One region of the Acetobacterium sp. UBA5834 genome, then DNA from elsewhere that is predicted to be linked to it. Evidence: riboswitches for the same ligand, from Rfam matches in the RefSeq annotation. Region 1 holds a riboswitch; each other region holds the start of a gene.
The links. A riboswitch is a leader RNA that binds a small molecule or an ion and turns the genes downstream of it on or off. The one in region 1 is predicted to bind cobalamin.
Positions count from the first base shown of each region.

Region 2: another riboswitch for cobalamin. It lies ahead of cobK (precorrin-6A reductase); the one in region 1 lies ahead of nikA (nickel ABC transporter substrate-binding protein).
Region 3: another riboswitch for cobalamin. It lies ahead of B3F51_RS04765 (ABC transporter substrate-binding protein); the one in region 1 lies ahead of nikA (nickel ABC transporter substrate-binding protein).
Region 4: another riboswitch for cobalamin. It lies ahead of B3F51_RS09650 (hypothetical protein); the one in region 1 lies ahead of nikA (nickel ABC transporter substrate-binding protein).

Region 1 is NZ_DJGY01000011.1:49-7,580, reverse strand. Features, by position in the region: gene nikB (nickel ABC transporter permease) at 1-524, shown strand, start outside; gene nikC (nickel transporter permease) at 524-2,956, shown strand; gene B3F51_RS02210 (ABC transporter ATP-binding protein) at 2,983-3,765, shown strand; gene B3F51_RS02205 (ABC transporter ATP-binding protein) at 3,769-4,524, shown strand; gene B3F51_RS02200 (metal-sensing transcriptional repressor) at 4,615-4,953, shown strand; cobalamin riboswitch at 5,143-5,334, shown strand; gene nikA (nickel ABC transporter substrate-binding protein) at 5,548-7,143, shown strand; gene B3F51_RS02190 (ABC transporter permease) at 7,184-7,532, shown strand, end outside.
Region 2 is NZ_DJGY01000015.1:1,062-8,593, forward strand. Features, by position in the region: gene cbiQ (cobalt ECF transporter T component CbiQ) at 1-839, opposite strand, end outside; gene cobK (precorrin-6A reductase) at 886-1,662, opposite strand; cobalamin riboswitch at 1,778-1,970, opposite strand; gene B3F51_RS03435 (4'-phosphopantetheinyl transferase family protein) at 2,045-2,656, opposite strand; gene B3F51_RS03440 (ferritin-like domain-containing protein) at 2,814-3,317, opposite strand; gene msrB (peptide-methionine (R)-S-oxide reductase MsrB) at 3,353-3,796, opposite strand; gene B3F51_RS03450 (thioredoxin domain-containing protein) at 3,854-5,914, opposite strand; gene B3F51_RS03455 (hypothetical protein) at 5,980-7,532, opposite strand, start outside.
Region 3 is NZ_DJGY01000020.1:101,095-108,626, forward strand. Features, by position in the region: gene B3F51_RS04755 (heme ABC transporter ATP-binding protein) at 1-1,040, opposite strand, end outside; gene B3F51_RS04760 (FecCD family ABC transporter permease) at 1,042-2,073, opposite strand; gene B3F51_RS04765 (ABC transporter substrate-binding protein) at 2,168-3,124, opposite strand; cobalamin riboswitch at 3,231-3,423, opposite strand; gene B3F51_RS04770 (sugar phosphate isomerase/epimerase family protein) at 3,429-4,223, opposite strand; gene B3F51_RS04775 (hypothetical protein) at 4,353-5,093, shown strand; gene B3F51_RS04780 (glycosyltransferase) at 5,358-6,326, opposite strand; gene B3F51_RS04785 (NAD(P)/FAD-dependent oxidoreductase) at 6,319-7,458, opposite strand; gene B3F51_RS04790 (DegT/DnrJ/EryC1/StrS family aminotransferase) at 7,460-7,532, opposite strand, start outside.
Region 4 is NZ_DJGY01000048.1:620-8,151, forward strand. Features, by position in the region: gene B3F51_RS09635 (energy-coupling factor ABC transporter permease) at 1-165, shown strand, start outside; gene B3F51_RS09640 (energy-coupling factor ABC transporter substrate-binding protein) at 165-497, shown strand; gene B3F51_RS09645 (EutP/PduV family microcompartment system protein) at 752-1,213, opposite strand; gene B3F51_RS09650 (hypothetical protein) at 1,226-1,873, opposite strand; cobalamin riboswitch at 2,048-2,222, opposite strand; gene B3F51_RS09655 (TOBE domain-containing protein) at 2,391-2,600, opposite strand; gene B3F51_RS09660 (substrate-binding domain-containing protein) at 2,794-3,585, shown strand; gene B3F51_RS09665 (ABC transporter permease) at 3,595-4,419, shown strand; gene B3F51_RS09670 (ATP-binding cassette domain-containing protein) at 4,413-5,150, shown strand; gene B3F51_RS09675 (heavy-metal-associated domain-containing protein) at 5,147-5,365, shown strand; gene modD (ModD protein) at 5,381-6,223, shown strand; gene B3F51_RS09685 (C-GCAxxG-C-C family protein) at 6,406-6,924, shown strand; gene B3F51_RS09690 (NifB/NifX family molybdenum-iron cluster-binding protein) at 6,953-7,324, shown strand; gene B3F51_RS09695 (hypothetical protein) at 7,480-7,532, opposite strand, start outside.

The DNA of each region.
Region 1 (7,532 bases):
GTTTTATCGGCAATGCCTTACCGGGTTTTTTTGTCTCGCTGCTGCTGATCTATTTTCTGGCCTTACAGCTTAAGCTGTTTCCGGTTATGGGCAATGGCAGTTTAAAGAGCATCGTTTTGCCGACGCTGACTCTGGCGATAGCCATGTCGGCCAAATACACCCGCCAGGTTCGCACCACGGTACTGGAAGAACTCAATAAGGACTATGTCATCGGGGCCCGGGCCAGGGGGATCAGGGAGCCAGTGGTGCTTTTTGCCAGTGTACTGAAAACTGCGATGCTGACCATTGTCACCCTGCTGGCGCTGTCAATTGGTTCCTTACTGGGTGGTACGGCAATTGTTGAATCCATCTTTATGTGGGATGGCGTCGGGAAGCTGGCGGTGGATTCGATTATGATGCGGGATTACCCGATGATCCAGGCCTATGTCATCTGGATGGCGATTATTTATGTGGGCGTTAATCTGGTGACCGATATCATTTATCATTATCTGGATCCCCGGATTCGATTGGAACAGGAGGCCTGATGGAAGTAACAGAGCGTACAGCGATTCGGGTCAGAACCCGGAAAATAAAAAAAAATCACACGATGACGAAATTCTATCTTTTTCTGACCTTGGTGATAATTTTATTGCTGGTGGCAGCCCTGGCACCCCAGATTGTTTCCTATGATCCCTATGCTCAGGATCTGATGCAGGCCTTGCAGCCCCCCAGTCCGGAGCATCCGCTGGGGACGGATCGCTATGGCCGGGATATGTTGTCCCGGGTGATAATGGGGGGACAAACCACTATTTACTCGGCACTGCTACTGGTAGCGATCATCACCGGATTTGGAACCCTGGTGGGATTGTTCTGTGGGTATCAGGGGGGCAAAATCGATTCCTTGATTATGCGGGTTTCGGATGTCTTTCTGGCGTTTCCGGGAATGGTCTTTGCGATAGCCGTGGCTGGCATTTTAGGTGGTGGGCTGATCAATGCGGTGGTGGCGCTGGCCTGTATTTCCTGGCCTAAATTTGCCCGGTTGGCCCGAGGGCAGGTGCTGGCGATTAAAAACATGCCCTATATCGCCGCCGCCAGGCTGAGTGGTTCCGGTTCGATCAAGATTGTTTTTAAGCATATTTTACCCAATATTATCGGCCCGATTCTGGTAACGGCCACCCTTGACATTGGCACCATGATGATGGAACTGGCGGGATTGTCCTTTCTGGGTTTAGGGGCAATGCCCCCAATTGCCGAGTGGGGTTCAATGATGAGTGAAGGGCGTAGTATGCTGCAGACCGCACCATGGGTAATTCTAGCACCTGGTTGTGCTATTTTTATATCAGTAACGTTATTTAACTTACTGGGGGATACGGTCAGAGATGTTCTGGATCCCAAAACTAAAAGAAAAAAAGGAGAAAAAATGAAAGTAAAAAGTAAGATTCTGGCAGTGCTGTTGTCATCCGTACTGGTTGGCGGGATGCTGACCGGCTGTGCCGGTTCGGCTGGCACCAAAAGTGCGGAAGAAAAGGTGTTCAACTACGGCACCATGGCCTATAGTGTCGGTAATTCGAATGTGGGAATGAATCCCCATGAATCCTACATCGGTTGGTCAGCCCTGCGTTATGGCGTCGGTGAAACCCTCTTTAAATTCAATGAAAAGATGGAGCTGGAGCCCTGGCTGGCCAAAGATTATGAACAGATTGATGACAACACCGTCAAAATCAATTTACGTGATGATATTACCTTCTCCAATGGCAAGAAAGTGACTGGCGAAGCGGTCAAAGCCTGCTTTGAAGATCTGATTGCTAAACATGACCGGGCGCCCAAAGATTTGCAGATTAAATCAATTAGCGCCGATGGCCAGAGTGTTACCATTGTCTCAGAAAACAAGGTGCCGGCCCTGATTAACTACCTCTGTGATCCTTATGGCTGTATCATCGATATGGAAGCTGGCGTCACCACTGACAAAAATGTTGTTGGAACGGGTCCTTATGTGGCTAAAACCATCACTGAGACTGAAGTCAATCTGGAAGCCAATATGGACTACTGGGGCGGCAAGCCAAAGGTTGGAAAGGTTAATGTAAAAAGCATCATCGATGGCGATACTCTGACGATGGCGCTGCAAAGCGGCGAAATTGATGCGGCTCAGGGCCTGCCCTATGCCAGTCTGGAACTTTTCCAGGAAAACAAGGATTATACCATCAGTTCAACCAATACCTCCCGGGTATATCAGGCAGCTTTAAATTATAATTCAGCAGTGATTAAAGACGATGCCGTTCGTAAAGCCATGGCTATGAGTATGGATAAAGACGGCTTTACGACCGTTTTACTTCATGGCAATGGGACTCCGGCGATTGGTCCATTCCCGGCTAACCTGCCTTATGGTGGCGACAAGGTAAAGGACGCTGCTTATGACATTGAAGGTGCAAAAAAGGTGCTGGAAGCAGCAGGCTGGGTTGATACCGATGGTGATGGCATCCGCGAAAAAGATGGCCAGAAACTGTCGATCAAATGGTTGACTTACACCTCCCGTCAGGAACTGCCGCTGCTGGCCGAATCGGTTCAGGCCACCTATAAGCAAGCTGGCATTGATGTACAGGTCAACGCCACCGATTCCTATAAGGATTTCCTGAAAGCCGGCGACTATGATGTCTTTGCCAACGCCTTTGTAGCGGCACCAACCGGAGATCCCCAGTATTATTTCACCACCCATGTGGTTGATAATTCTGACTATAATCGTGGACACTACCATAGTGACAAGGTGGAAGCCCTGGTTGCCCAGCTGCGAAGCGAGTTTGACACCGAAAAACGGACCGATCTGGCAATTCAGATTGCGCAGCAGGTGGTTGACGACAACGCCTATATCTACGCCTCTCATTTAAAAATGTCCTTTGTGATGGATAAAGGGGTGACCGGCTTTACTGCTCATCCATCGGATTATTATGAAATCACAGCCGATCTGGATATCAACGAGTAACTAGTCCTGAGCAGAAGGAAGGATTTATGCAACAACCATTACTGGAATTTCAAAACGTTGAAATATCCTATGACGGCGAGCCGACGGTTTGGGGGTTTAACTTAAAAATGCAAGCAGGCGAGATCCTCGGGATTGTCGGTGAGTCCGGCAGTGGCAAAAGTACCCTGATCAGGGCGGCCATGGGTCTGTTGGGTCCGGCCGGTCTGGTCAACCGGGGCGAGATCCGCTACAAGGGTCAGCCGGTTCTTGATCTTGATGATGAAGCCTTGCGGATGCTGCGGGGACCAGAAATGGGGATGATTTTTCAAAATTGCGGCAGTGCCTTGTGTCCAATCCGGACCATTGGCGAGCAACTTTATGAAACCATGGCCGAGCACGGCGTCAGCGACCGTCAGCTGGTCCGGGAAAAGGCCACAGCTCTATTTGAGAAGATTCATTTAAGGGATACCGAGCGGATTTTAAATAGCTATCCCTTTGAATTATCCGGAGGGATGAATCAGCGGGTCGGCATTGTTATGGCAATGCTGCTGGAACCGGAGCTGCTTTTTGCCGATGAGCCGACCTCGGCCCTGGACGTCACCGTCCAGGCCCAGGTGGTTCGGGAAATGATGACAATGCGGGAAGCATTTGGAACCGGAATTGTGGTGGTAACCCATAATATTGGGGTGGTGTCATTTATGGCCGATACCGTGGCGGTGATGTGCAAGGGTAAGCTGGTTGAATATGGCAAGACCCGGGAGGTGATTGATCATCCCCAGCAGGATTACACCCGCCAGCTGATTGCGGCCATGCCCCGGATAAAAAGGTGAGACATGAATAGTATTTTAGCAGTCAGCCAGTTAAAAAAAACCTATACCAAAGGAAAAAGCACCATTTGTGCGGTTGATGAGATCAGCTTCCATGTGGAAAAGGGTGAATGCCTGGCGCTGGTGGGCGAAAGCGGCAGCGGTAAAAGCACAGTTGCCAAGCTGATCACCGGCCTGGAATCTTTGGATGGCGGTGAGATTGTTCTGGATGGCAAAACACTTAAAAACCCCGGGCGAAAAGAACGCAGATGGGTTTACCAACTGGTTCAGATGGTTTTTCAGATGCCGGTGGATTCCTTTAATCCCCGGATTCGGCTGGGGGAAAGTGTCATGGAAGGGCTGATCAATCAGGGTATGAGTCGTCGGGAGGCGAAGAATACAGCCATTGAATATCTGGAAGTCTGCGGACTTGGCCCGGAATTTATCAGCCGTTATCCCAGTGAGGTCAGCGGTGGCGAGTGTCAGCGGGCCTCGATTGCCCGGGCAGTTGCCCGAAAGCCCCAGCTGCTCATCTGCGATGAAGCCACCAGCGCTCTGGATGTCACCGTCCAGGCCCAGATTGTAGCGCTCCTTAAGCAATTGCGAAAAGACCAGGGGATGTCACAACTGATGATCTGTCATGATCTGGCTCTGGTGCAGCAATGCTGCGACCGGGTGCTGGTGATGCATCAGGGTCGGGTGGTGGAAACCGGTACTCCGGACGAGGTGATTGCCAGTCCCCGGGAAGCCTATACAAAAAAACTGATCGATTCGATTCTGTAAAATATGAAAGGGCATCTCCCCTTGGGTGGTGTCCTTTTTCTATATCTGTTATAATGGGTTAAACAGATATAGAAAATGAGGTGAATGGAGATGCATGAACATCAGGGTGAAGGGATCGATGGTGGACGTGATAGTGGCCACGGTGGAGATCACCACCACCATCATCATGAACATACCCAGACCAAATCAGTGTTGAATCGCCTTTCCCGGGCCGCGGGTCATCTTGAATCGGTGAAAAAAATGGTCGAATCGGGAAGAGACTGTACCGAGGTGCTGATTCAGCTTTCAGCGGTGAAGTCAGCGATTAATAACGTCGGCAAAATAATTTTACAGGATCATATTGAGCATTGCATCGTTGATGCGGTGGAGAATAACGACGAAAAGGCTTTGGAAGAACTGAGAAAAGCGATTGACCGCTTTATGAAATAAGCACCCTGGGTTTATGTCGGTCAGATATCGACTGGCATTGAAAGACATTCCAAAAAAGAATATCATTTCCTTGAAAGGGACTTGCGCAGGCGGTTTAAGCATGTTAAAATGTCAAACAGAAACAATGAAAAACACGTGATTGTGGCATTGTTTCTGTTTTTTAGTGTTTTATAAAACACCGACAACGAATTAAATATTAATAAAACAGGTGCCGGCAGTAACGAAGGGTTACAGGCCGGTGAAAAGGGAAGAGGGGTGAAAGTCCCCCGCGGTCCCGCCGCTGTAAAAGAAGAGTTCCTCCAGGAATGCCACCAGAAACGGGAAGGCAGGAGGTAATGTTGACGCTTGAGCCAGAAGACCTGCCTGCTTTAATTACTCAGACTCTACGTGCGATAGAGGAGGTGTTTTTTTTTGCAGGCTTTTTGCGACCTCACTATCTTTTTGGAGATGGTGAGGTTTTTTTATCGAAAAAATCACCAATACTACCGCAGTGAAGTCTTACATTGTGATAGAGCGGGGTTTCTTTGCCAGGATGCGCAATGGTAAAAGCCGAGCAAATCAAATAAATAAGTATTTTTTGAGGAGAAAAAGAAAATGAAATTGAAAAAGGGTTTAGCGGTGGTAATGACTGCCGTGTTGTGTGCCGGAATGTTTGCCGGTTGCTCAGGAGCGTCCGCTAAAAGTGATGTGTCGACTAAAGAAGCGTTAAATTATGCCTGCACCAAGGATATTCGGGATATCAACCCGCATTTGTACTCGGGTGAAATGTCAGCCCAGAACATGGTGTTTGAAGGCCTGACCAAGAATGAAGGCGGAGAAGTGAAGCCAGCTCTGGCTGAAAGCTGGGAAATTTCAGCAGATGGACTGGAATACACCTTTCATTTAAGAGAAGGGGTCACCTTTACCGATGGTGCGCCGTTTAATGCCGCCGCAGTTAAGCTGAATATGGATGCCATTCTTGGTAATGCTGAACGCCATTCCTGGTTGGATATGGTTAATGAGATCAAGGAAAATGTGGTGGTCGATGAACACACCTTCAAACTGGTGTTAAAGCATCCCTACTATCCAACCCTGGTGGAATTGGGACTGACTCGACCCTTCCGCTTTATTTCGCCCAACTGTTTTGTCAATGGCACCACCAAAGAAGGGGTTAGCGGCTATATCGGTACCGGACCCTGGGTCTTATCGGAGCATGTCGACAATCAGTATGCCACCTTTACGCAGAATGAAACTTATTGGGGTGACAAAACCAAAATCAAAACCATTAACTGGAAGGTCATGCCAGATTCCCAGACGATCCTGTTAGCTTTGCAAAACGGCGAGGTCGATTTACTTTTCGGAGCGGATGGTGATCAGATTGATCTGGATTCCTATAAGAAGCTGGAAGCAGAAGGCGCCTATCAGACGTATTTAAGCGAACCGGTCGCTTCCCGGGCGATTCTTCTCAATACCAAGGCTCCGATTACCAAAGACATCAAGGTACGGGAAGCCATTGAATATGCCGTGAACAAGGAAAACATCATTCAGGGAATTTTAAATGGCTCAGAGGATCAGGCTGATACGCTGATGTCTAAAGATGTACCCTATTGTGACATTGATCTTAAAACCATCGCCTATAATCAGGAAAAAGCCCAACAGCTGCTCGATGAAGCCGGTTGGAAACCAGGAAGTGATGGGGTTCGGGAAAAGGATGGCCAGAAATGTGAAATTACTTTTTCCTATAATTCCAAAAACGCCCAGGAAGGTACCATTGCTACCTCGATTCAGGCCGATTTGGCAGCCATCGGCATCAAGATGAATATTCTCGGGGAAGAAAAACAGGCCTTTCTGGATCGTCAGAAAACCGGGGATTTTGATCTGCAATATTCGCTATCCTGGGGAACCCCTTATGATCCCCAATCCTATGTTTCATCCTGGCGAATTCCGGCGCACGGGGATTATCAGGCTCAGGTTGGATTGGAAAAAAAGCAGTGGCTGGATGAAACCATCACGAAGATTATGATCGAATCAGACGACAGCAAGCGGGCCGATATGTATAAAGAGGTACTGACCTATATTAATGATCAATATGTCTATGTCCCGATCTCCTATTCAAAAACCAAGGCAGTGGGAATCATGGGACTTGAAGGGGTAAGCTTTAACGATTCGCAATATGAAATCCCCTTCGAAAAAATGTACTTTTCCAATTGATCACCAATTTTGATTATCGAAAACAAAAGGGAGTAAGACCATGAAGCAATACTTCGTCAAAAGGCTCCTGTGGATGATTCCGATTTTGATCGGAATCTCCTTTTTTGCCTTTATACTGATTAATTTAAGCCCCAGTGATCCCGCTGAGGTGGCAATCCGGGTCAATGAGATCACCCCAACGGCTGAAAATGTCGCCCAGATGCGGGAGCAACTCGGTCTCGATGATCCCTTCTTAACCCGCTACGCTACCTGGCTGGGCAATGCCCTACAGGGTGATTTTGGTCACAGTTATGTCAATAATAAACCGGTAGCACAGGAAATTGCCAAGGCTCTGCCGCCAACGCTCTATCTGGCTGGGGTATCCTTATTGATCATTGTGGTTGTTTCAG
Region 2 (7,532 bases), on a different contig from region 1:
AACCCGACGGCGTAGATCACCTGACTGATCTGAAACGGTTTTTCATCCTCCAGAAAAACCAGGTCGCCTTCATAGCCTCTGGCTTCCATGGCGGTATAATAGGTATTGGCCTTTTTAAGGGAAAGTACCAGCATATTGCTGGCGACATTGCCAAAGGTTTGGCAGGAGGTCTTAAAATCGCAATAACCCTGCCGGGAATCGGCGGAATTGCGCATGTTGTTAAATACGTCCAACAATATAAAAATATAGCGGTAAATCAAATTCATCAGTTCAATGATCAGCTTGGGTACATGGGCTTTTCGCAGTACTCCGATAATTTCAGAAGATGGTGTCGATAGGGTCATCATAATCATCGCACTGATCGCCCCAAACACTTTCATCATCAGAAACAACATTTCCTTAAGCTTGGCAATCGACGTATACAGGTAACCAAATCCGAGATAGAGATTGAACTGGCCAATTGGCTGGCTTGAAAAATCAATGCCGATGGCAACGGTACTCAAAATGATAAAGGTAAGCGGAATCATCAGCACCGACAGATAAGCTCCCAGCGGTAAGCCGCCTTTGACAACTGTTAAATAAGCCATGCTGACAATCACCGCCAGCGAGACCAGCTGGTTATTAAGCACGATGCAAAGCAGCAGGGTCAACCCTGAAAAGGCCACTTTAAAGCTGGGGTTCCAGTCTCTGATTTTTGAGGCATAAGCATAATAATCAATGGCTGATCCTTCGCCGTGTTTATGACCGATTTGATGATGATGCTTGTAATGATGATGGCTGTTATCGCTTTTTTCATTCGTTCGGACAAAACCAAGCCGTTTGGCTGAACTGTTTTCCATCTGCACCCATCCTTTCTTTATCTATGATTCCTGTCCATTGCCTGCGCTACTTAACCGTATCAATACGATCGATACATTCAATCAACGCATCAACCGAACTGAATTTATTACTGCACTGCTCTTCAATGCGATCAACAAGAATGATCCTCATTCCCAGCTTTTTAGCGGCGTTGATCTTATCCACGACGCCACCCATGTTGCCGCTTTCTTTGGTCACCAACACCTCTGCCTGGCAGTATTTAAAGAGTTCCATGTTCAGGGCTTCGTTATAGGGCCCTTTGATGGCAATGATGTTTTTGGGGCTGAACCCCAGGCTTTCACATTTACTTAAAACCTTCCAGTCCGGCAGCACCCGCAGATAGACCCGCTTTGAATAGTCCGGAATTCTTTTGAAAATATCAATTCTATTACTGCCCAAAGTCAACAGAATGTTTCCTTGGCAGTTCATCAGAACATCACAGGCTTCCCCATAGCTCTTAACAACGGTAATATCCGGATCATCTTCGTATTTTAGCCGCTCCCGTTCATAACGAATATAGGGCAGATTTTCAAATTTGCAGACATTGATGGCATTTCGGGTTATTTCTGACGAAAAGGGATTGGCCGCATCAACTAAACAGGTTGGTTTTAGGGTTCTGATCAAATGGGTAATGTGATCTTTATTGAGTTTTCCCTGATAAATATCCAGATTCTTAAATTCCTCCAACATCCCGGCACCCAGACGGGTCGTAACGGTTACAGCCGTGTCATGGTTATTTTCTAATAGTCTCGCAATTACAGTCTTGGCATCGGTTGTCCCGGCTATTACTAATACTTTTGACATCTTCCTCCATCACTCTCATTTATATTTTTGCACAAAAAAACCTCATTATCTCTAAACAAGACAATGAGGCCGCAAAAATGCGCACAAAAATAAACCTCCTCCATCTCTCGTAGAGTTTGAGATACACAAACAGGCAGGTCTTCTGGCTTGAGCGTCAACATTGCCTCCTGCCTTCCCATTTCTGGTGGCATTCCTGGAGAAACTCGTCTCTTACAGCGGCGGGACCGCGGGGGATTTTCACCCCTCTTCCCTTTTCACCGGCTTATAATACATTGATTACAGCCGACACCTGTTTATTTATTTAATTCTTATATTTTTCTTAATTCAATAGTACTATATCAAATTTTTCCAGTTTTGTCACGTATTTTTTATCCCAGCGATTTTACGCTCTGAATCGTTCCGTTCTTAAACCCAGCTCGGCCAATGACATTCCGGTGATGGAAAACACATAGGCTTCATCAGGGTCAACCAATGTGATGGCTTCTGAATCGATGGACTCAATTGTTTTTAAATCATCCCTCAGACCGGCCCCTGTTTTTTTCATCAAACTTTCTTTTTTAGTCCAGATTTTCGTAAAAGCCAGGGCCTTGTTATCGCTTTTATTAATCAATTTTAATTCCTGCTCGTTACAGACATATTCAGCCAGCTGGCCATCATAGGCCGCCACGGTTTCAATATCGACCCCGACATCACTGGTATGAATGGCACAGATTACTCCATTTTTACAATGGCTGAGATTAAAGTGGATCTGGGGATAGTCGCTTAAATATGGCTTGCCCTTGGCCGAATAACAAAAGCGAAGCTTTTCCGAAATACCATATTCATTTTTTAACCCGTAATTCAGCAAAACATAGCCCAATACCGACAATTTCTGATCAAGCTTTTGCCGATACGCTGTTGCCTTTTGCTGCCGTTCGTCAGGAAGCAACATCAGACTGCGTTTAAAAAGTTCATCTGAAAATTCTTCCATTTGATCAAATAAATAAACTGCCATTTATACCCCTTCACTTTTAACTTTAATAGTAGCACTATCTTAACAATTTTTTTCGTTCTTGACTATTTTTTTCATAAGTAAAGGGCTAAACCATTCTTCAAATGAAGGTAGTCCAGCCCATTTATTTTTTAATACCGTTAATCTGAAATGATTTATTTTAGTATTCTTCCCGGACTCCAAATTCGGCGTCTTCCACCCATTCTTCCGGACGTTCGACCAGGGTAATCAGATTATCAAAGATTTTATAATGATTCTCTTCCTGCTTGACCAGGTAACCAAACAGTTTTTTAGTTTGTTCATCTGCTGATTCCTGATAAAATTTCTGATAGAGTTCGATGCTGTCCTTTTCCATTTGCAGAGCCATCCGATAGACATCCAGCTGATTGGGGATTTTTTCGAATTTGTTTTTAAAATCACCCCGGTCTTTAAAAACATTGTTGGTATCTGCCAATGCTTCATTATCAGCTAAATCGTAACTTATTTTTGCCAGCTCATTTTTTAGCAATACGGCGTGACCATTTTCGTCCTCGGCCAATAATAAAAACACCGCATTTAACGGATTGTCCTGATTGTTTTTTGCTTGTTCACGGTAATATGCTTCGCCGTCACGTTCCATCTTAATTGCAAATTCAATACTATTCATTTCTTCACCTCTCATCATTTATTAACCTCGTCCTTTGACGATCTTATACTAAACTACTCAAGCAAATTTAAATAAGCGCCATAACCCTGGGCTTCCATTTCCTCGGCTGGAATAAAACGCAGCGCCGCACTGTTAATGCAGTAGCGCAAGCCTCCGGTGGTGATCGGACCATCCTCAAAGACGTGACCCAGGTGGGCATCACCAGTGACGCTACGAACCTCAGTCCGCTTCATCCGCATGCTGGTGTCACTGAGTTCTTTGACCACTTTGGGATCGATCGGTTTGGAAAAACTGGGCCAGCCACAGCCCGATTCAAATTTATCGCTGGATGAAAAAAGTGGTTCGCCAGTGGTGATATCGACATAGATTCCTTTGCGGTATTCATTGTAGTATTCATTCTGAAACGGTGGTTCGGTGGCATTTTTCTGAGTCACCGCATATTGATCCGGGGTCAAGGTCTTTAATAAGGTCTCCTGATCCTTCTTTTGATAGTTCATTATCGTTCCTGCCTTTCTCGTGATGCTTCTGTTCTACCCCATTTTTCCTGATCTTAATCAGTCTTTTATAATTTTAAGAAAGCTTTCAAGATCATTCACCGGTTGCTCGCAACGATAGTTTTTACAAATATAGGCAGTCGGTTCGCCATGAATCATCTGCTGATTAACGGCAAACTCATTGATCTTTTTGAGATCGGTTTCGCTTTTATTAAACAGTACCACCGAAAACGGCAGAAACTGCTGATTTAAGTGACGGTTCATTTCACGAATCGTCGCATCGGTCTCATACCCGGCAAAAACCACCTCAGTAGTAGGCTGTTCATGGAATAATTTGGCACAGAGCATCATCGTACTGGCCATCGGTGCCTGATTGAGGTTTCCGGCAAAATAGCCAAATATCCCGTTGACAATATCGATGTATTTCTGCTCTCCGGTTATTTTGCCCAGCTTCAGCAGACAATAAGCAGCCAGGGCGTTTCCCGATGGCTTGGCATTGTCGTATACTTCCTTGGGCCGGGCAATCAGTTGCTCAGTATCATTGCCGTAGAGAAAAAAGCCAGCAGTGCCAAATTCATCGCCAAAGAGGTTGATCATATCCACCGCCCGGACAATCGCTTTTTCAAGATACTCGGTTTTAAAACTGGCCTGATACAGTTCCAGATACCCCCAGATGACACTGGCATAATCATCCAGATAGCCGAGAATTTTGGACTCTCCCTTGCGGTACCGGGCGTAGAGCCGGCCACTCAGCCGGGCCATGTTGTTTTCAATAAAGGCCATGGCCTCTTCCGCCTGTCGGACATAGACGGTTTTGTTAAAGATCCGTCCCGCCATCGCCAGAGCGGCAATCATCAGCCCATTCCAGGAGGTTAGGATCTTATCATCTTTATGGGGATGCACCCGCTTTTCCCGCTGAGAAAAGAGATCGGCTGTCATCTCATCGAGCGCTTTTTCCAACTCGGGATTGGCTTCAATCAGATCGAGATCAGTATCGATCATATTAACAATGTTCTTGCCCTCAAAATTACCTTTTTTTGACATCGGATAAAACTTAAAAAAGACCTCGGCCCGCTTCTGGCCCAGTATTTTTTCCACCTTATCCATCGACCAGACATAAAATTTGCCTTCTTCCCCTTCCGAGTCGGCATCTTGCGCGCAATAGAAGGCCCCTTCCGGGGAACGCAGATCGCGGTTGACATAGGTAATGGTTTTTTCGGCAATTTTTTTGTAGAGTATGTTGCCAGTAGCCTGGTAGGTTTCAGCATAAACCATAATCAGCAGGGCATTGTCGTAGAGCATCTTTTCAAAGTGGGGAACCAGCCACTGTTCATCGGTTGAATAGCGGGAAAACCCAAAACCGATATGATCAAAGATCCCGCCTTTATACATTTGCTGCAGGGTTTTTTCCACCATTACCAGGGCATCGGGCTGCTTAAAGGCCTGATAGCAGCGCAACAGGTAAAAAAGATGATGGGGGGCGGGGAATTTGGGAGCCTTGCCAAAACCACCATAGCGGTCATCAAAGCTTTCATCAAAAAAATCATAGGCATCAAAAAAGATCGTTCGCTTTAGTTCCTCTTCCCCTTTTCGCACCTCCAGATTATTGAGCAGTCCGGTCATCCGATTGGCAGAATCAATAATGTCTTCATTATTTTTTCGCCACTGGCTTTCAATACCCAACAATACATCAATCAAGCCAGGGTTTCCAAGCCGAGAGTATTTGGGTAGATAGGTGGTGGCATAAAAAGGTTTGCGGTCAGCGGTCAGAAAAACATTAAGGGGCCAACCGCCCTGACCGGTACTGACCTGGGCAAAGGTCATATATATCTGATCAATGTCTGGCCGCTCTTCCCGATCGACCTTGATGCTGATAAAATATTTATTCAGGATTTCGGCCACGGCTTCATCCTCAAAGGATTCTTTTTCCATCACATGACACCAGTGACAGGTGCTGTAGCCAATTGAAAGGAAAACCGGTTTGTCCTGTCGCTTGGCCAGATTAAAGGCCTCGTCCGACCAGGGATACCAGTTTACCGGATTATAGGCATGCTGTAATAAATAAGGACTCATTTCATGAACAAGTCGGTTTGCTTTCTTCTTTACGTCGTCAAGAGCCATTGTGTCAACTCCTTTTTATAGTTTTCGTTACTTGCTATTATGCCCCTTAACCATTAACCTGGGCTTTAATTACCTTCAAAATTCAAAAATTCCGCTTCCAGGCGACGGCTGATCACCTGGTAAAAAACCACACTGAGAATTGCGCTGATCAGGGCAAATACTCCGTAACCCAAAATTGGATTGACAAAATACCCCAGCAAACCACTGATCCCAATTAACAGCCCGGTATAGGCCATCCCCACAAAAAGCGTGATCACCACATTCATATTGTTTTTAATGGCCTTTTGGGGGTTATCCCAATTGAGCAGCGGTCGGTTCATGTCCATAAATAATCCAAACAACAAAATCGGCAGTGACCCCAGTATCCCCAGAACGATGGTTATCACAAGGGTGGACAAGGGTAAGGGGAAAATGAATTGCACCGCAATGATTGTAAAGACGATCCCCAGGCTTTGAATAAACATCGCCACCCCGGTTCGCCCCACAATCTGATCTCTGGCAGTCACCGGAATCATCCGGGTCAGCCAGGAGGCTTTTCCTTCCCGGGAAAAGGTCGAGGCGGTAGTGGCTGAGGTACCTCCAAAAAAGATAAAAAAGGCAATCAGTAAAAAGTTGATCAAAATCGGCATGGCTCTGAAAAATTCCTGCATCCCCTGTAAATCTTCCGGGGGAATTTCAATAAATGAAACACTGAGGAGAATGCAAAGCGGCGCAATAATCACCACGCTGACATTATTAAAAAAGTATACCGGGGTCCGTAACAATAGCCGCAAATCCATGGTAAATATTGCCATCGCTCCGTGACTCTTTTTCCCCAGCACTTTGCTGCGCTGGGCCCCGCTTAATGGTTTACCCTTTTTGATTATTTTGCCGCTGACAATGCTCTTAAGATAAACCCGATTGCCGATTGTAACCATCAAAGCGCAGGATAACAGCGTGATTCCCAGCAGTGTTGCAACCCAACCCAACGACATCAGGGTGATTTTATTAAGCGCCCAGGCCATTAAAAAGCTGGTCGGCATCAGGTAGCCAATGCTGTTCAACAAGCCTTCATTATTGGTCAGAATCGTATTCATCAACAGCTGAAAATCCGCCTCATCACCGCTTCCCAGTTGGCTGGTAAACCAGATCTGAACCGTGAAAATGACGGCAATCCCGATAAAGACAAAAACAATCTGCAGCATATCCTTGCGTCCTTTGAGGGAAGCCGATTGCATAATCAGCATGATCACGGCGGTCATTAATGAGAGCGGCAGCACCGGGACAGTTAAAAAAACCAAAAACGACAGCAGCCCATAAAGCAGCCCCATGCCCTGACCGACACCATAAATAATCAAAATCGGAATAAAAATAAAGGCCGCAAAAATATATTCAAACACCAGAATGCTTAAGAATTTTGCAATGATCAGTTTTCGTTGACTGATTGGCAGCGGGATCAGTTCTTCAATGTTATCAGAGAAATAGAATTCTGAAAGAATGTACATGACCCCAAAAACAATGATCAGCACCGTTGCCATAATATAACCAATGCTTAAAAAAACCGAGGTCTGATTAATCAGTGTCAGTCCAAAATAGGTGGCCGACATGAGTGAAACATACATAAAAAAGGCCGGGATCA
Region 3 (7,532 bases), on a different contig from region 1:
TCGCTCTTAGCCATAACGGCCAGGTTTTTAACCTGTTTTTCACTGCTGATGGCCGTAAAGGGACTTTCTTCAATCATCGGAATCCCCAGTACATCACAGATAGTCCAATCATCGCTGCCCTGGTTGACCACCCCGGCGGTGAGCTGATGACCCATGGCTTCGAGTTCTTCAAGCACCTGGGAGGCCCTGTTGCCACCGCAGATCACATGAATCCGCAAGCTGCGGTAGTCCTCCGATTCTTTAATCACCCGCAGGGGAATAATTTCCGGTTTTCCAAACAGCTTGTTCTCCTTGATAAACATTTTCATCTCATAGACTTTTTTAAGGTTAGGCTCGGTGATCACATCTTTGGGGATGCCATCGACAATCGCCTTGCCGTCTTTCATTAAAATCAGGCGGTTACAGTAACGGGCCGCCAGATTAATATCATGCAGCACGGCCACCACCGTCATCGATTTTTTCAGATTGAGATCGCGAATCAGCTCCATCACTTCAATCTGGTGGTGGATATCGAGGGCCGAGGTCGGTTCATCCAACAGAATAATGTCCGGTTCCTGGGCAATCGCCCGGGCAATAATCACCCGTTGTTTTTCCCCGCCGCTGAGATTATTGTAGAGCCGTTTTCTAAACGGGAGGGTCTTGGTAGCCCGCATCGCCTCCGTCACAATGTGGTAGTCATTCTGACTTTCCCTGGTCCGATAACTTAAGTAGGGGTTTCGTCCCATCAGAACAATATCCTCAACGGTAAAATCATAGTCGATATCAAAGGACTGGGGTACCACTGCAATCATCTGGGCCCGTTCCCGTTGGCTATAGCTGGTATTGTCCTTTTCTTCCAGGGTGATGACCCCGGATTTCACCGGCAACAGACCAGACAAACATTTGAGCAGAGTCGACTTCCCGGTGCCGTTAGGACCGATCAGGCCGACAAACTCACCCTGGCAGATGGTGGCGTTAAAGCCCTGCAGGATGTCTTTTTCACCATAGCCGGAGACCACATCCTTAAAATCCAGCATGACTTTTGGCATTAATCGTTCCATCTCAGGCACCTCCCTGCTTGCGTTTTCTAAGCAGATAGACAAAGAAAGGCCCGCCAAAGGCGGCGGTGATAATCCCAACGGGAATTTCCTGCCCGGCCACCGTTCGGGCCAGGGTATCGCAAAGAATCAGAAACGCCCCGCCAAAGAGCAATGAGAATGGAATGAGTACCCGGTGTTTGGGCCCGGTTACCAACCGCACAATATGCGGCACCACCAGTCCCACAAAGCCGATGATCCCGGTTACCGAAACCACCGCCGCCGTCAGCAGGGACGAGGTAATCAGAATTTTCTTTTTTAACCGTTCGGTATCGACGCCCAGCTGGGTGGCGGTTTCCTCGCCCAGGAGCATGATATCGAGCTCCCGCACTGAAGTCAGCATGATCACCCCGCCAATCAGCACATAGGGCAGGACTGTTAAAACCTGATCCCAGCCCTTGCCGTTTAAACTGCCCATGATCCAGAACATAATCTGGGTCATTTCTTCCTGATTAAAAATCATCAGTAGATACATAATCGCACTGATGGTTTGACCAATGGCAATCCCGCTGAGCAGCAGCGTCGCCACCGGCACTTTGCGACCAACCCGTGAAATACTGTACACCACCAGAATGGTGGTAAAGGAACCAACAAAGGCTAAAATCGCCGTACCATTCATTCCGAACAAACTGCTGGAAAAATTCATGACAATACCAATCGTCGCCCCCAGCGCCGCCCCGGAGGATACTCCTAAAATATAGGGGTCGGCCATCGGGTTTTTAAAAATGCCCTGGTAGGCGGCGCCACAGATAGCCAGCACTCCACCGGTAATAAAGGCCAAAATAATCCGGGGCAGACGGACATTCCAGATAATCGCAATGGCCCCGTCACTGATATTTTCCATCCCAAGATCGATATGAAAAATCTGATCCAATAGAATTTTATTGGCATCCCAAAAAGAAATCGATGCCACCCCCAATAAGGTACAGACGTAAATGATGATGATGCACATGGCAATGGACAGGATGATGCCATATTTCTTGACGGTATTCTTCATGTATTCTCCCACTAATCATTTTGTCTGTTCACCCCCTGAGTCTCTCTACTTAAGAAAACCAGGGGGCGAACAGCCTTCGCCCCATCAGACAAACTTATTTGGTAAATATTTCCGGATAAATGCTTTCGGCTATTAAGGCCATCCCCTCAATAATTCGGGGACCGGGCCGCTGAATCATATCACTTTCCGGGGTCAGGTATTCAAAGTAGATCAGTTGATCATTAATGATCGCATTGATCTTATCAAAACCAGCGGTGGCTTTAACATCCTCCGGTTTGGTATAAAGCGAAATATAAACATCCGGATTATCAGCAATGATTTCTTCGGTGCTGAGCTGCGGCCATTGTTCTGCTCCATCAGCGGCAATATTGACGGCGTTCAAATCGGTCAGCATCGAATCCAAAGTGGACCCGGGACCAGCGGTATAGAATTTTCCGATATCAAAGAAAACTGACTTTTGGGTTTTGGCAGTCTTCGCCTTTTCGATTAACGCTTCTCGGTCAGCTTGCATTTTTTTAACTATTTCAGTCGCTTTGTCGTTGGCATTGGTGACCTCGCCAGCCTGAACAATATTGGCCAGGACGCCGTCAATATTGGCAGCATTAAAGGTAATTACCTTGGCGCCAGTGGCTTCCAACTGTTGTTTGATATCATCGGAGACAAAATCCGAGGCCACCACAATATCCGGTGCCAACTCAATAATTTTTTCCAGGGTTGGTGCGTTAAAACTACCAATATCGGTCACGGCTAAAGCGGCTTCGGGGTAATCACAGTATTTGGTCCGTCCGACGACCTTGTCCCCCTGATCCAGGGCAAACAGGATTTCGGTTGTTGCCGGAGACAATGAGACGATCTTCTGGGGTTCTTTTTCAATGGTCACTGAATTACCGGCATTATCGGTTACCGTGACCGGGTAAGTAGTCGAGCCGCTTTTTGTTTCGACGCCTGATTCATCCGCTGTCGTTTTGCCTGGCTGACAGCCGGTAAAGGATACCATTAAAGCAATCACAGCAAGAATCACCAACCAATTTCGCATGCTTTTCTTTTTCATTTTCGTCCTTCTTTTTCTTTATTTTTTTGCATTTTTTTGCAAAAATAAATCCAGCTTCCTGTGGAGGCTGGATACTAAACAAACGGTTTAATCCTGTTCTTCCCACCGAAGAATATCAATGATTATGAGTGTCCTGACTTATGCATATTCTTGATTCTCACTTCCCATCCTTAAAGACAGTGGCACAAAAATCTCGTTGGCAATTACAGTAGCGGGGGCTGTAGAGGTCTTCCACCTCTTTCCTCATCACTTCTTTATTTATATTAGTGGCAGTGTATCATAGAATCGGCAACTTTTCAATTGATTATTTTTGCGGTGGTTTTTCATCATTTATGGCCAGACTCTCAAGCACCGCCCGGGCAAAATCAAGCGGTTCCTTTTCCCGCCAGTCTTCATTGGCCAGCACCTCGTAGGAAATGATCGTAATCGTTGGCACGGTCAGAATTTCGGCCATTACCTGATCTAAGGGAATGCTGCCTTCGCCGGGAATCCAGTGGCGGTCAGCCTTAAAATCATTGTCGGACAGGTGCAGGGCCTTAAGCCGGTCTTTATGCTTTTTTAGAATCCGGCCGCAGTTCTGTTCTTCCAGAAAATCGTGGGAGCTGTCATAGCACATCCCAAAGCGGGGGGCATTAATCTGATCGAGCAGATAACAAAGCAGATGCTGGCGGGAAACATTTTCCACCGCCAGATCGACATCGTATTTTTCGGCGGCATCAGCCAGCTCGGAGAAGAAGGCCAGGCCTTTATCGAGATCCGGCTCAAATTCATCGAGATCATTGGTGTGCATCACCATCGCCGGGATTTCAAAAGCCTGGCAATCTTTGAGATAATCTTTGAACATCTGCAGCTTGGGTTTTATCTCCATCCGGGAGGCGGTCCAGATGTCGCTGTAGCCGATAAAGGGGGCATGGATATTGGTGATCCCCAAACCGTTTTTTCGAACCAACTCTGGGAATTCTTCTTTTTTTAAGGCCCAGGGCTCAAACTCATCCTCCCAGGAAATCATCACCTCATCAAAACCGGCATCGGCAATGATTTTGATGCGGTCTTCAAATTTCATAAAATAGCCAAACCAGGAAAACATACTATACTTCATAATGGCCTCGCATTCTCAAATAAATTTAGGTCTTTTGCTGATATTTACCCGTGCTCTTCAAATCGCCACTCTGGTCATCTTTTAAAAACTGCGCTATAATATCTCTAATACTAAAATTGGAGCGTGTTCATGAAAAAATATTACAAAGGCATCTTGATCGGCATTGGCTTTATCGCCTTATCCGCCATTCTTTACTATTCGCATTTTTTGATTTTCAAGGATTCTCATCATATCTTTTTGTATCTGCTGGGCGACATTGCCTTTTTACCGATTGAAGTCTTATTGGTTTCGGTGATTTTTCATAAGGTCATTGAAGATAAGGATAAAAAAGAACGGCTCAAAAAAGTCAACATGGTACTCAGTGTTTTCTTCTCCGAGGCCGGTGTTGAACTGATGCAGTTCTTTTCCCGGGAAGATCAACACCTCCCAGATTTTCGCGAATTTCTGCTGATCAAACCGCAGTGGGATAACCGGGATTATAAAAACGCCCTGAAGAATCTGAAGGGGGTTCGCCATCATCTGAGTTTTTCCGGGCCCTGCCTTACGAATCTCAGCGAATTTTTAACGTCGCACCGGGAGCTTTTTTTAAAACTGCTGGAAAACCCGTTTCTGGTTGAGCATGAAACCTTTACCGACCTGGTTATGTCGCTTTCCCATGCTGAGCAGGAACTGTCCAGCCGCAAAAACCTGCTAACGCTCAATGACAATGATTACCGCCACCTGATGACCGATATTGAACGGGCCTACCAACTGCTGCTGGTGGAATGGCTGCTGTATATGAACCACCAGCGCAAGTCCTATCCGTTTTTGTACTCTTTTTCGATCCGAACCAATCCCTTTGATCCCCAGGCCGAAGTCGAAATTCAATAACCAACGTTCTTCTCAACCTTTAGGGTTATCGCTCAACTACCGTACCGACCAATTGTTAATCTGTTGTTCGCCGCGCCATGCGAAATCCGCTTTGCTCCTTTCGCATTGGTCGCGGGCAGTCGCCAACTACAAGCAAGCTTGTGATTGGCTCGTTGCCTGCGCGCAGAATCGGACAGGCGATGCCATGTCCGCTCCGATGCGTACAACATGATGTAACAATTGTCGGTACTGGGTTATCTTGAGACAACAAATAGCTTTTTGATCTTACTCGCTGATCGTCTCCACCGACTCGATGGTGTATTTCTGTTTGCTGAAAACCAGCTCCATCAGCATCGACAAGTATTTGATGATCACCGCCAGAATCACAAAGACGCCGAAAAAGCCAAAGACAATCACCAGCATCATCGAGGTATAGCCGGACACCACGTCTTCGGTAACATAGCTGACCAGGGTATAGATGCCAATGCCAAAGGTGGCTACCATCATAAAGACCGCTGCCAGCAGGGTCATCTTATAGGCCACATTGGTAAACAGAATCAGCGAATCGGCGGCCATTTCTTTGCGTTGATAGCGGGTTTCCTTATCGTAGCCCTTGGTGCAGGAGCGGTCATTGTCGTACTCGATGGTGTCGATCTTCAGGCCGCAGTTGGCGTAAACCGCCTTACGGTAGGGAATCGTCTTGCTCATCGAATGGACCCGGTTAATCGCCCGGCGCGACAACACCCGGAAGTTTTCGGTTCGCAGGGGATGGGGGCTGCGGGAATACCGGTTAAAGACCGCATAAAAAAGTCGCGAGGTCTTGCGGCCGCATTTTTTCGGGGCGGCATTGACGATATCAAAACCGGTCAGGCTGTGGTAATAGACATCCATCATCAGCTCGGCATCATAATCCATCACCATGTTATCAAATTCAAAGACGAAATCACCGATGGACAGATCAATCCCGGCATTCATGGCCAGCTCAACGCCCTGATAAAAGCTCATGTTGACGACGTTGATGACGGTACCTTTGATGCTTTTGCCAATCTCCCGGATCACTGCCAGGCTGTTGTCATCCGAAGCGTCATTGACGCAGATGATCTGGTAGTTTTCAAAATTGGCACTTAAAACCGCATTGATTTTTTCCAGAAAATCCCGGATTCGCTCTTCATCATTATAAATATAGATCACCGCCGAAACAAAGTTCTTTTCTTTGTCCCGAACGGTCACCTTCTGTTCTTGCTGTCTAGTCATTTTTTAGTACCTCATCCAAATCGTAAACCGTGTTTATTTTTCCCGATAATACCGAGACAAAGGTTGGCTTTTCGCTGACCTTGCGGATCACCGTCGGCCGGGAGTCGTCCACCTCGGAAGCCTTTAAGATCGGCTTCATTGAATAGAGTGAGCCCTCGTAGCTAAAACCGTACTCGGCCTTTAGATATTTCTCAGCCATATTGGACATGTAGGGCCAGGCGGATTGGGGCTTTGCGACGCAATCGTTGCAATTGCCCAGCTGTTCGGGACTGCAATATCCCCAGCTCTTTGTTTGACAGTTAAACTGCGGCAGGCTGTCAAAGGACGAAACATGGGGGGTAAAGGTGACTGAAGTCAGGGAATGATAGCCGCTTTTGCCAAAGGGCATTACCGAAAAAAAAGGCCCGTCCATCACCGTAATGCCGACCTCCTGGAGTTTGTCCTGGGGTTTACAGAGAATGATTTCACAGAGCTCATACTTAATTTTAAAGGGCTCATAACCGGCCAGACTAAGAATCTGATTGGTGGAACCATAGGTGGCGTTAAGCAGGAAGCCCGTTTCTAAAGCGGCACCGCTTTCCAGCGTCAGGACGTAGCTGTCTGGCCCCTTATCAATCTGCTGCAGTCGGACGCCATAGTTGATTTCAACATTTTTCATTCCGGTCAGCGCATCGACAAAAAACTGCCCCAGAATCCCGGCGTCATAGGTATATTCCTTGGTCAGGTAGGCGCCGTCACAAAGGCCCTTTTTAAAATACTTGTCGGGCATTAATTCTTCACAGGGAATCTCGGCGGCCTGACAGAATTGGACAAACTGTTCCCGGTTGGTCCAGCTGAAGCTGTCGCTGGTGGCGTAAACCTGATCAAAGGCACTGTGAATGCAGAAATCATAATCCTTGATAAAACGGTTGAAATAATGGGCTGATTTGATGGCCGTGGCATAAGACCGGGGATAATGATAGCCCATGTGAACCCGGGCCTGGTTGATGTAGGTGGCCCGCTGAAAGGGGGATTTTTCCCATTCCAGCACCAGCACCCGCTCGCCCCGCTCGCCACAGAGCTTGGCGGCATAAAGACCGTAAAGCCCGGCGCCGATAATGATCTTGTCCCATTTGCTTTTGTTTGCGGTCATCTTATTGCTCCAATGCCTTGGGCACAAAAGCATTGATGGCAGCCACTACCGTATCAATCTCAGCGTCGGTCATC
Region 4 (7,532 bases), on a different contig from region 1:
GGAGTTGCGGCCTCAATGGTAAAATTTCTGGCAGTATTTGCACCAACTCAGCTGCCGTTGGCGATTATTGAAGGGATTCTGACCGTGGTCATCATTATCGGCCTGGAAACCTATGCGCAACCAGAACTTAATGATTTGGGATATCTTACCGGAGGTGTAAAATAATGACAGCAACAAGAAAAACGGTAATTGGTCTTTTAGTATTGGTGGTATTGATTGCTCTGGTGCCCCTGTTTATCCTGCAGGATGCGGAATTTGGCGGATCGGATGATGCCGGTAGCGGGGTGGTTTCAGAGATTACCGGAACCGAATATGAACCCTGGTTTACCCCTATTTTTGAAACAGCCATTAATGGTGAAATCCCCGGCGAAGTGGAAAGCTTGTTTTTCTGCATCCAAACCGGTATCGGTGTCGGTATTATTGCTTTTGTGATGGGTCGCTTTGTTGAACGCAAGAAGCAGGAAGAAGGCAAGACCGGCAAGAAAAAAACGAAATAGGTTGCAGTTTAGCGGCAGATCCTTTTAAGAAACGAAAAATTAAATTAGGTTTTATTTGCGTGCGTCTATAAAAAAGCGCGTTATTTTCACAATGAAATTAACGCGCTTTTTTAAACGATATCAAGAAATCAGTGTCTTTGAATCGTTTGTGTTCAGGCAGAAAATACTATTTGGCTGGTCAAATAGGGATTTTGTCTGCCTGGGGTAATATCAGTGGGTGGCTTTATCATTCAAGTGATTGTGTGCTTTCTCACTTAGATTTCAAAAGTGATATATTTCTGAAGAACCGCTTTCAGCTCCCTGATCCCATCCCCGGTAATGGCACTGACCGGATGAATCTTATCCGGATGGATACCTGCATAAGTCAGGTAACGCCGACTGCGTTTCAAATCGCTATGCCTGTGGTCGATTTTGGTGATGACCCCGATCACCGGGATGTTGTAGGTACAGACAAAATTTGGGGGCACCGAGTTTTGGTGATCGGTGCTGGAATTAATTAGGACGATTAGTCCAGCGTCACAGGTCACATTGATGGCCTGGGGTCGAAAACAGGGCAGTTCAATAAACTCACCGGGGGTATCAATAAAATGGTCAGAATAACTGACCTGCTGAGTTTTGCCATAAGTGATCAATTCATTGGTCAGCCGTTGGAATAAGGTGGTTTTTCCACTGCCAATCCGTCCGATCAGGGCGACGCGGTTTTTATTATTTGCCATGAAAATTCTCCGTTAGGCTGATTGGACAAAACGTGCTTCCCGACCGATACAGGCATCGATGGGGCAGGTTTGACAATCGCAGTAATCCAATAAATCCTCAAAAAGAATGCCTGAAGAACTGTAAAGCGGCCGCATGGTGCTGTAGGGGGTTATTTCCATGCCGATGCTTTTGGTCGAGTTGCTAAAGGTATTGAAGATGATTTGATTGGCCTTAATCGACCAGTCCGGGAGTAGTCCGGGATTGACCATCCCGATTTTATCAAAGCTTTGCTCCAGCTGGATCGTATTTTTCAGATATCGCATTGCTGAAGTCATAACGGGAAGTTTAAGCGAATTTAACAGATATTTTTCGGTCTGATTGAGGTTGGTTGGCATGTCGCCGATGGTCAACAGGTACAAAAACACCTTTTGGTTGTCCGACAAGAGATGTTTCAGGATTTTACTTTTATATACGTGGCCGCCGATCAGAATCGTGTTGCCGGTGGTTGTTTTGACCGAACATTCTTTGAGAATGGCCCGGGGTTTAAACCGTTGGCTTAAAATATTCGCAGCATGGCTGTACTCTTCATAAGCAGAGGAATCCGCCTCAAGGGGCTTCTTTCCCAGCAATTTTTCAATATCTGTTCCAATGGGAATCTTTTTGATAACAACGTCTTTCATTTTTTTCCTCTTTTCTTGAGTGTTCAGTTTTTTTATTTCTGCAAAAAAATAAAAAAACCTTTTCAAAAAAAGGTTTACAAATGCGGGACTATTTCAGTGACGTCATTTAATTAAAGGAGAACGTCATTTCGTTTTCTTCTCACATTTTGCAGCCTTCTTTGAAGCTTCAAACAGATGATGCGTTTACAAAAATATCCTGACTTGGAGGGACTCCCTGCACCCAGCCTTCTCGGTTTTCCCAATGACTGAATACGTCCATATTCTCCTTACAGTAGCAAAGAAACTGTCGCAGATTTTCACCGCGTTCCTTTTGTAAATGCTTTTCTATGCCAATAATAAACTAAAAATGGGTGTTAATCAAGTCTATTATTGTTTTTTTCAAGATGAAGGTAAAATACGTCCTTGGATTAGAGACAATAACTGACTTAAATACTATTTGCAAAGCCGGAGATCTCAGCTACGCTAAAACACAGAAACGGAATTGCTATCCGCTTCTGTGTTTTGAATTGAGATTCGTCTAGTCAACCATAACCATAACCGATGTTGCTTTGATGACCGCAGTTGCATCACCGCCGACGACTAATCCAAGATCTTTGATTGCCGCCATGGAAATTGTTGCTGAAATAATGTTGCCATTTCCAATATCAATTTTCACGATCCCGCTCACCGCACCATCTTCAATTGCAACAATTTTTCCTTTCAACTGGTTTCTTGCACTTAATTTCATTTTGACACCCCCTTTCCCACAAGGTATTAAATACTACCTTTTTAATTTTACCCATTTTAAGCTAGACAAAACAGTGTTAAACAGCGAAGTGCATTTAACCGAAATGATTTCTTGACATAAAAGAAGGGTATGCAATATAATAACATTCATAACAAAACAAAACAATACTAAGCGAATCAAAAGGAGAAATTGAGTGAAACGTAGAGGAAAATGGTTAGCGATTTTATTGGTAATGGGAACACTACTCGGTTTGGTGTCGGGTTGTGGTAGTAATTCAAGTCAGGCCGAAGAAAAGGTTGATATGACAAAAAGTCTTGATGGTCAAACACTGTTTGTATACTGCGGAGCCGGGATGACCAAACCCTTTGGTGAGATTGCCGATCAGTTTAAAGCAGAAACCGGTTGTGATATCCAGGTGGTTTATGCCAACGCCGCTCAAATCCAGAATCAGATTCAGACAACCGGTGAAGGAGATCTCTTTATTGCTGGCTCGGCTGATGAGCTCAAACCGGTTCAGGACAAGGTGAGCGAAAGCATCGATCTGGTTAAACACATTCCGGTGCTGGCGGTAAAAAGCGGCAATCCGCTTGGTATCACCGGCTTAAACGACTTAACCGGGGCCGGGGTCGAAGTTGTGTTGGGGGATGGTGAAGCGACACCAATCGGCAAGATCGCCAATAAGGCCTTAACCGACCTGGGCATTTTAAACAATGTGAATGTCGTCGCCCGGGCCGCAACCGCCCCGGAAATAGCCAATGCCCTGTCAGTAGACGAATGCAATGCAATTATTATCTGGAAAGAAAATGTGCCAGCCAATGCTGAAATTGTCAATACCCCAGACCTCAATGCCTATGTAAAAACAGTCCCGGCAGCCAAATTAAGCAGAAGTGCCAATACAGAAGCGCTGGCGGCGTTTATGACCTATCTGGATTCGGATCCGGTCAAGACGATTTGGGAAAATAACGGTTATGAAGTACTCAACTAGATTGTTGGTATGAGAGGGAAAATATCAACCTTTGATTTTTTTGAAATACTAACCATTATTATTACCTTTATTGTCATTATCTTTACGACGGCTTTGTTATTGGCAATTGTACTTAAAGGGATCCCCTATTTAGGGGCCGCGTTTTATTCGGAGGAAGTACGGTTCTCCATCAGGCTAAGCTTATATACCGCCAGTATTGCGACGCTTATTTGTATGTTGCTGGCGATACCGACTGCTTACGCATTAACCCGGACCGTATTTCCATTTAAAAAGGCATGTCAAATGATAATTGAACTGCCGCTGTCGATGCCCTATCTTGTTTTGGGGCTTAGTTTGTTGATTGTTTTCTCCTCGGATTTTGGGAAAGCCTTAAAAGAGCTGGGATTTAAAGTCGTATTTGATAAAAATGGGATTATTATCGCCCAGACAGTTGTCAATTTACCGTTTGCCATTCGCTTTATTCGCACGGCATTTGAAGAAGTTGATGAGCGGCTGGAATTTATCTCCGGTAGTCTGGGAGCGACAAAGTGGGAGCGCTTTATCACCATTACCCTGCCGCTCGCCCGAAATGGTATTCTTTCAACGATTGTTCTGACATGGTCGAGAGCCTTAGGCGAGTTTGGCGCGACCCTGATGCTAGTCGGTGCGACGCGGATGAAAACCGAAACATTGACGACATCGATATATTTGAATCTGGCGACTGGTGATACCGGAGCCTCAATGGCTTCGGCGACGGTGATTCTGATCATTTCGCTGCTGTCTTTGTTTCTGACGAATTGGATCGGTCGAAAAAATAAGCAAGAAAGCCGGATGAAGGATGTGAATAGATGGTAAATGCAATGGTTGAAATTAACAATTATTCGATACAATTGGGAAAGTTTAAGTTGAATCAAATCAACTTAAACATCAGTGAGAAAGAGATCTTTGCGGTTTTAGGCAGAACCGGATCGGGCAAGACCGTTTTGCTTGAATCGGTCGCAGGATTTTACCGAAAATTTTCCGGGAAAGTAATGATTCAGGGGATCCCCGTCATCGATGTACCGCTGGAAAAGCGAAATATCGGATTTGTCTATCAGGACTTTGGTTTGTTTCCCCATATGACTGTTTTTGATAATATTACCTATGGATTAAAAATCCGCAAGATAGATAAAGTGGTTCAAAAAGAAAGGGTCGATAAAATGGCAGAAATATTATCAATCGGCCATATTCTTAAACAATATCCAGGAACCTTAAGTGGTGGCGAACGACAGCGAACAGCACTGGCCCGGGCGCTGATTTTAAACCCGCAGCTGCTTTTGATGGATGAACCCTTTTCATCTCTGGATCCGGCAACTAAAGAAAACATGTATGATCAGATTAATAAAATTCATGAAGTTTTCGGGTGTACGATTCTATTTGTGACCCACGATTTCAATGAAGCCCAGCGCATGGCCAACCGAATCGGCATTATGGTAAATGGTGAATTAAAAGCCGTTAGAAAAAGTGCCAACTTATTTGAGCGGTGTCAGGATGAAGAAATCAATCAGTTTCTGGGCCGGAATGATGAAGGGAGTATTCACGAGTGAAAGAGCAGGTATTTGAGGTAGAGGGGATTATGTGCCCCAAATGTGTCAAGAAAATTACGGAAGTATTACTACAACAGGATGGTATCAGTCAGGTTGAGGTCAGCGATGATTATCAGTCCGTTACAATTCTATTTGACGAGCAGCGGATCATCACCGATACTATCAAAGACAGCATCGAAACAATCGAAGGCAAAGAATTCAAAATAATCACCTGAAACGGAGGAAAAAAGATGTCATTTATATCGATCAACGAGATTGACCAGTTAATTAATGAGGACGTTCCCTATATTGATTTGACCAGCTGGGTTTTGGGGGTCAGGGAACAGCCGGGGAAAATTTCATATTTTACCCGGGAAGATGCGGTTGTCTGTGGCACCGAAGAAGTCAGTTCGATCTTTGAGCGCTTACACATCAAGACAGGATTGATGGTAGCCTCAGGGCAGAAAGTCAGTGCCGGCGCTGAGTTGATTACCGGCATGGGACGGGCCGAAGATTTGCATAAGGCCTGGAAAGTGGGCCAGAACATTCTCGATAATTGTTCGGGAATCGCCACCAAAACCCGAAAAATGGTCGACATGGCCAAGCAGGTAAGCCCGAACACGTCGATCTTGACGACCCGGAAGGGATTTCCCGGAACCAAGGCATTGGCGATCAAGTCGATCATGTCCGGTGGGGCCATGCCTCACCGCTTGGGTTTATCAGAAACCATTCTGGTATTCAAACAGCATCTGAATTTTATTGGTGGGTTTGATGGTTTGCTAAAAAAAATGCCGGAGCTGAAAGCTGAATGCTGCGAAAAGAAAATTATTGTCGAAGCCACCACTTTGGCCCAGGCAATTGATCTTTGCCAGGCCGGGGTAGATGGAATCCAGTTTGATAAGCTGACGGTCGAAGATCTGAGCGCAGCGGTTAAGCAGTTGCGCAGTGAATTTCCTGGCGTTGTGCTGCTGGCAGCGGGCGGCATCAATGAGACGAATATTTCCGCTTATGCCAGCACCCAGGTCAATGGTATTGTGACAACCTGTCTCTACAGTGCCAAACCCATTGACGTTGGAGTTAGAATTAATCAATAGCATCATTTCAGGATACAAGCGTGGTGACTTGTATCTTTTTTTGTTAAGTGATCAATACGGGATGGACTTCGATTTAATCAATTCCATTATTGACATATGCTATTTATAGCATATAATATTGTATAGCAGGATCAATTCAGTTACGCAATGCAAAAAATAAGGAAAGAGCGGGGGAAATGAAGATGGAAGAAAATAAGAGTCAATTGGTCAATGATTATGCAATCGAGAATTTCAAGAGTGGCTTAAATTGCGCAGAAAGTGTTTACGATGCCTTACTTCGTGGGGGGGTTCTGGATGTTCCCCGGGAAACGATTGCGATGTGTACCGGTTTTGGTGGTGGCATCGGCCTTGTCGGTGAAACCTGTGGCGCTTTGTCAGCTGCCGTGATGGCAAACAGTGCGGTTTATGGGCGCAAGGATCCCTGGAGCATCGATGCTGAGATACGTGGCCCGGAAGTCGGACAAAAATATTACCGACGTTATAACAATCTGGTTGGCGAGTTCTGCAAAGCCAATGGTGGGGCAACCTGTCGTGGAATCTGTGAGCCGTTTGAAGATTGGAATGGAAAAGACCGTCGGCTTCACTGTATGAAAATGGTAGGAACAACCGCTCAATTAGCGTACAAATATCTGCAAATTCCGCAAAACGAAGCCTTCGAGCTGCCATATGGCGAAAAAATGAGTGATAACAACAAAAAATGAGAGCTGGAAAAAGGAGGGTGGCGTAAAAATGTATTTAGCAATGGCGATGGACGGTAAAACGCTGGAAAGCAAGGTTTCGCAGCAGTTTGAGACGGGGAAGTATTTATTGGTGGTCGATACCACGAATTTAAGTGTGAGTGCAATTGAAAACTGCCATGATTTTTCGGCAGAAAGCTTGGCGCAAAAAGTAATTGACCTGAATTGCGAAGGGATCATCACCGGAGCAATCAGTGATCCGCAGGCCTTTGAGATCCTGGCTGATGCCTGTATTACCCGTTTTCTGGGGTCTGGCAAGACGGGCATGGAAGCCCTTGATTTAATGAAGAAACGTGACCTAAAGCTCATCAGAAACATTGAAGGTACCGATGGTTGTGGTGGCGATCATGACCATCACCATTAAACAATAGCTTATCACAGAAAAAACCCTAAAATATAGGGTTTTTTCTGCATATAAGGATGCTTTAATTACTGTCTTAAAAGCCGGATTTCGAGTAATCCGGTCAGCGGATCGCTTATTCGAAATCCGCAACGCAAAAAGATGGGGCTCTAAAATAATCAGGCTTCCCAAACAACAAAATAGACCCCATCCGCTCGCTTTTGCCCCTTGG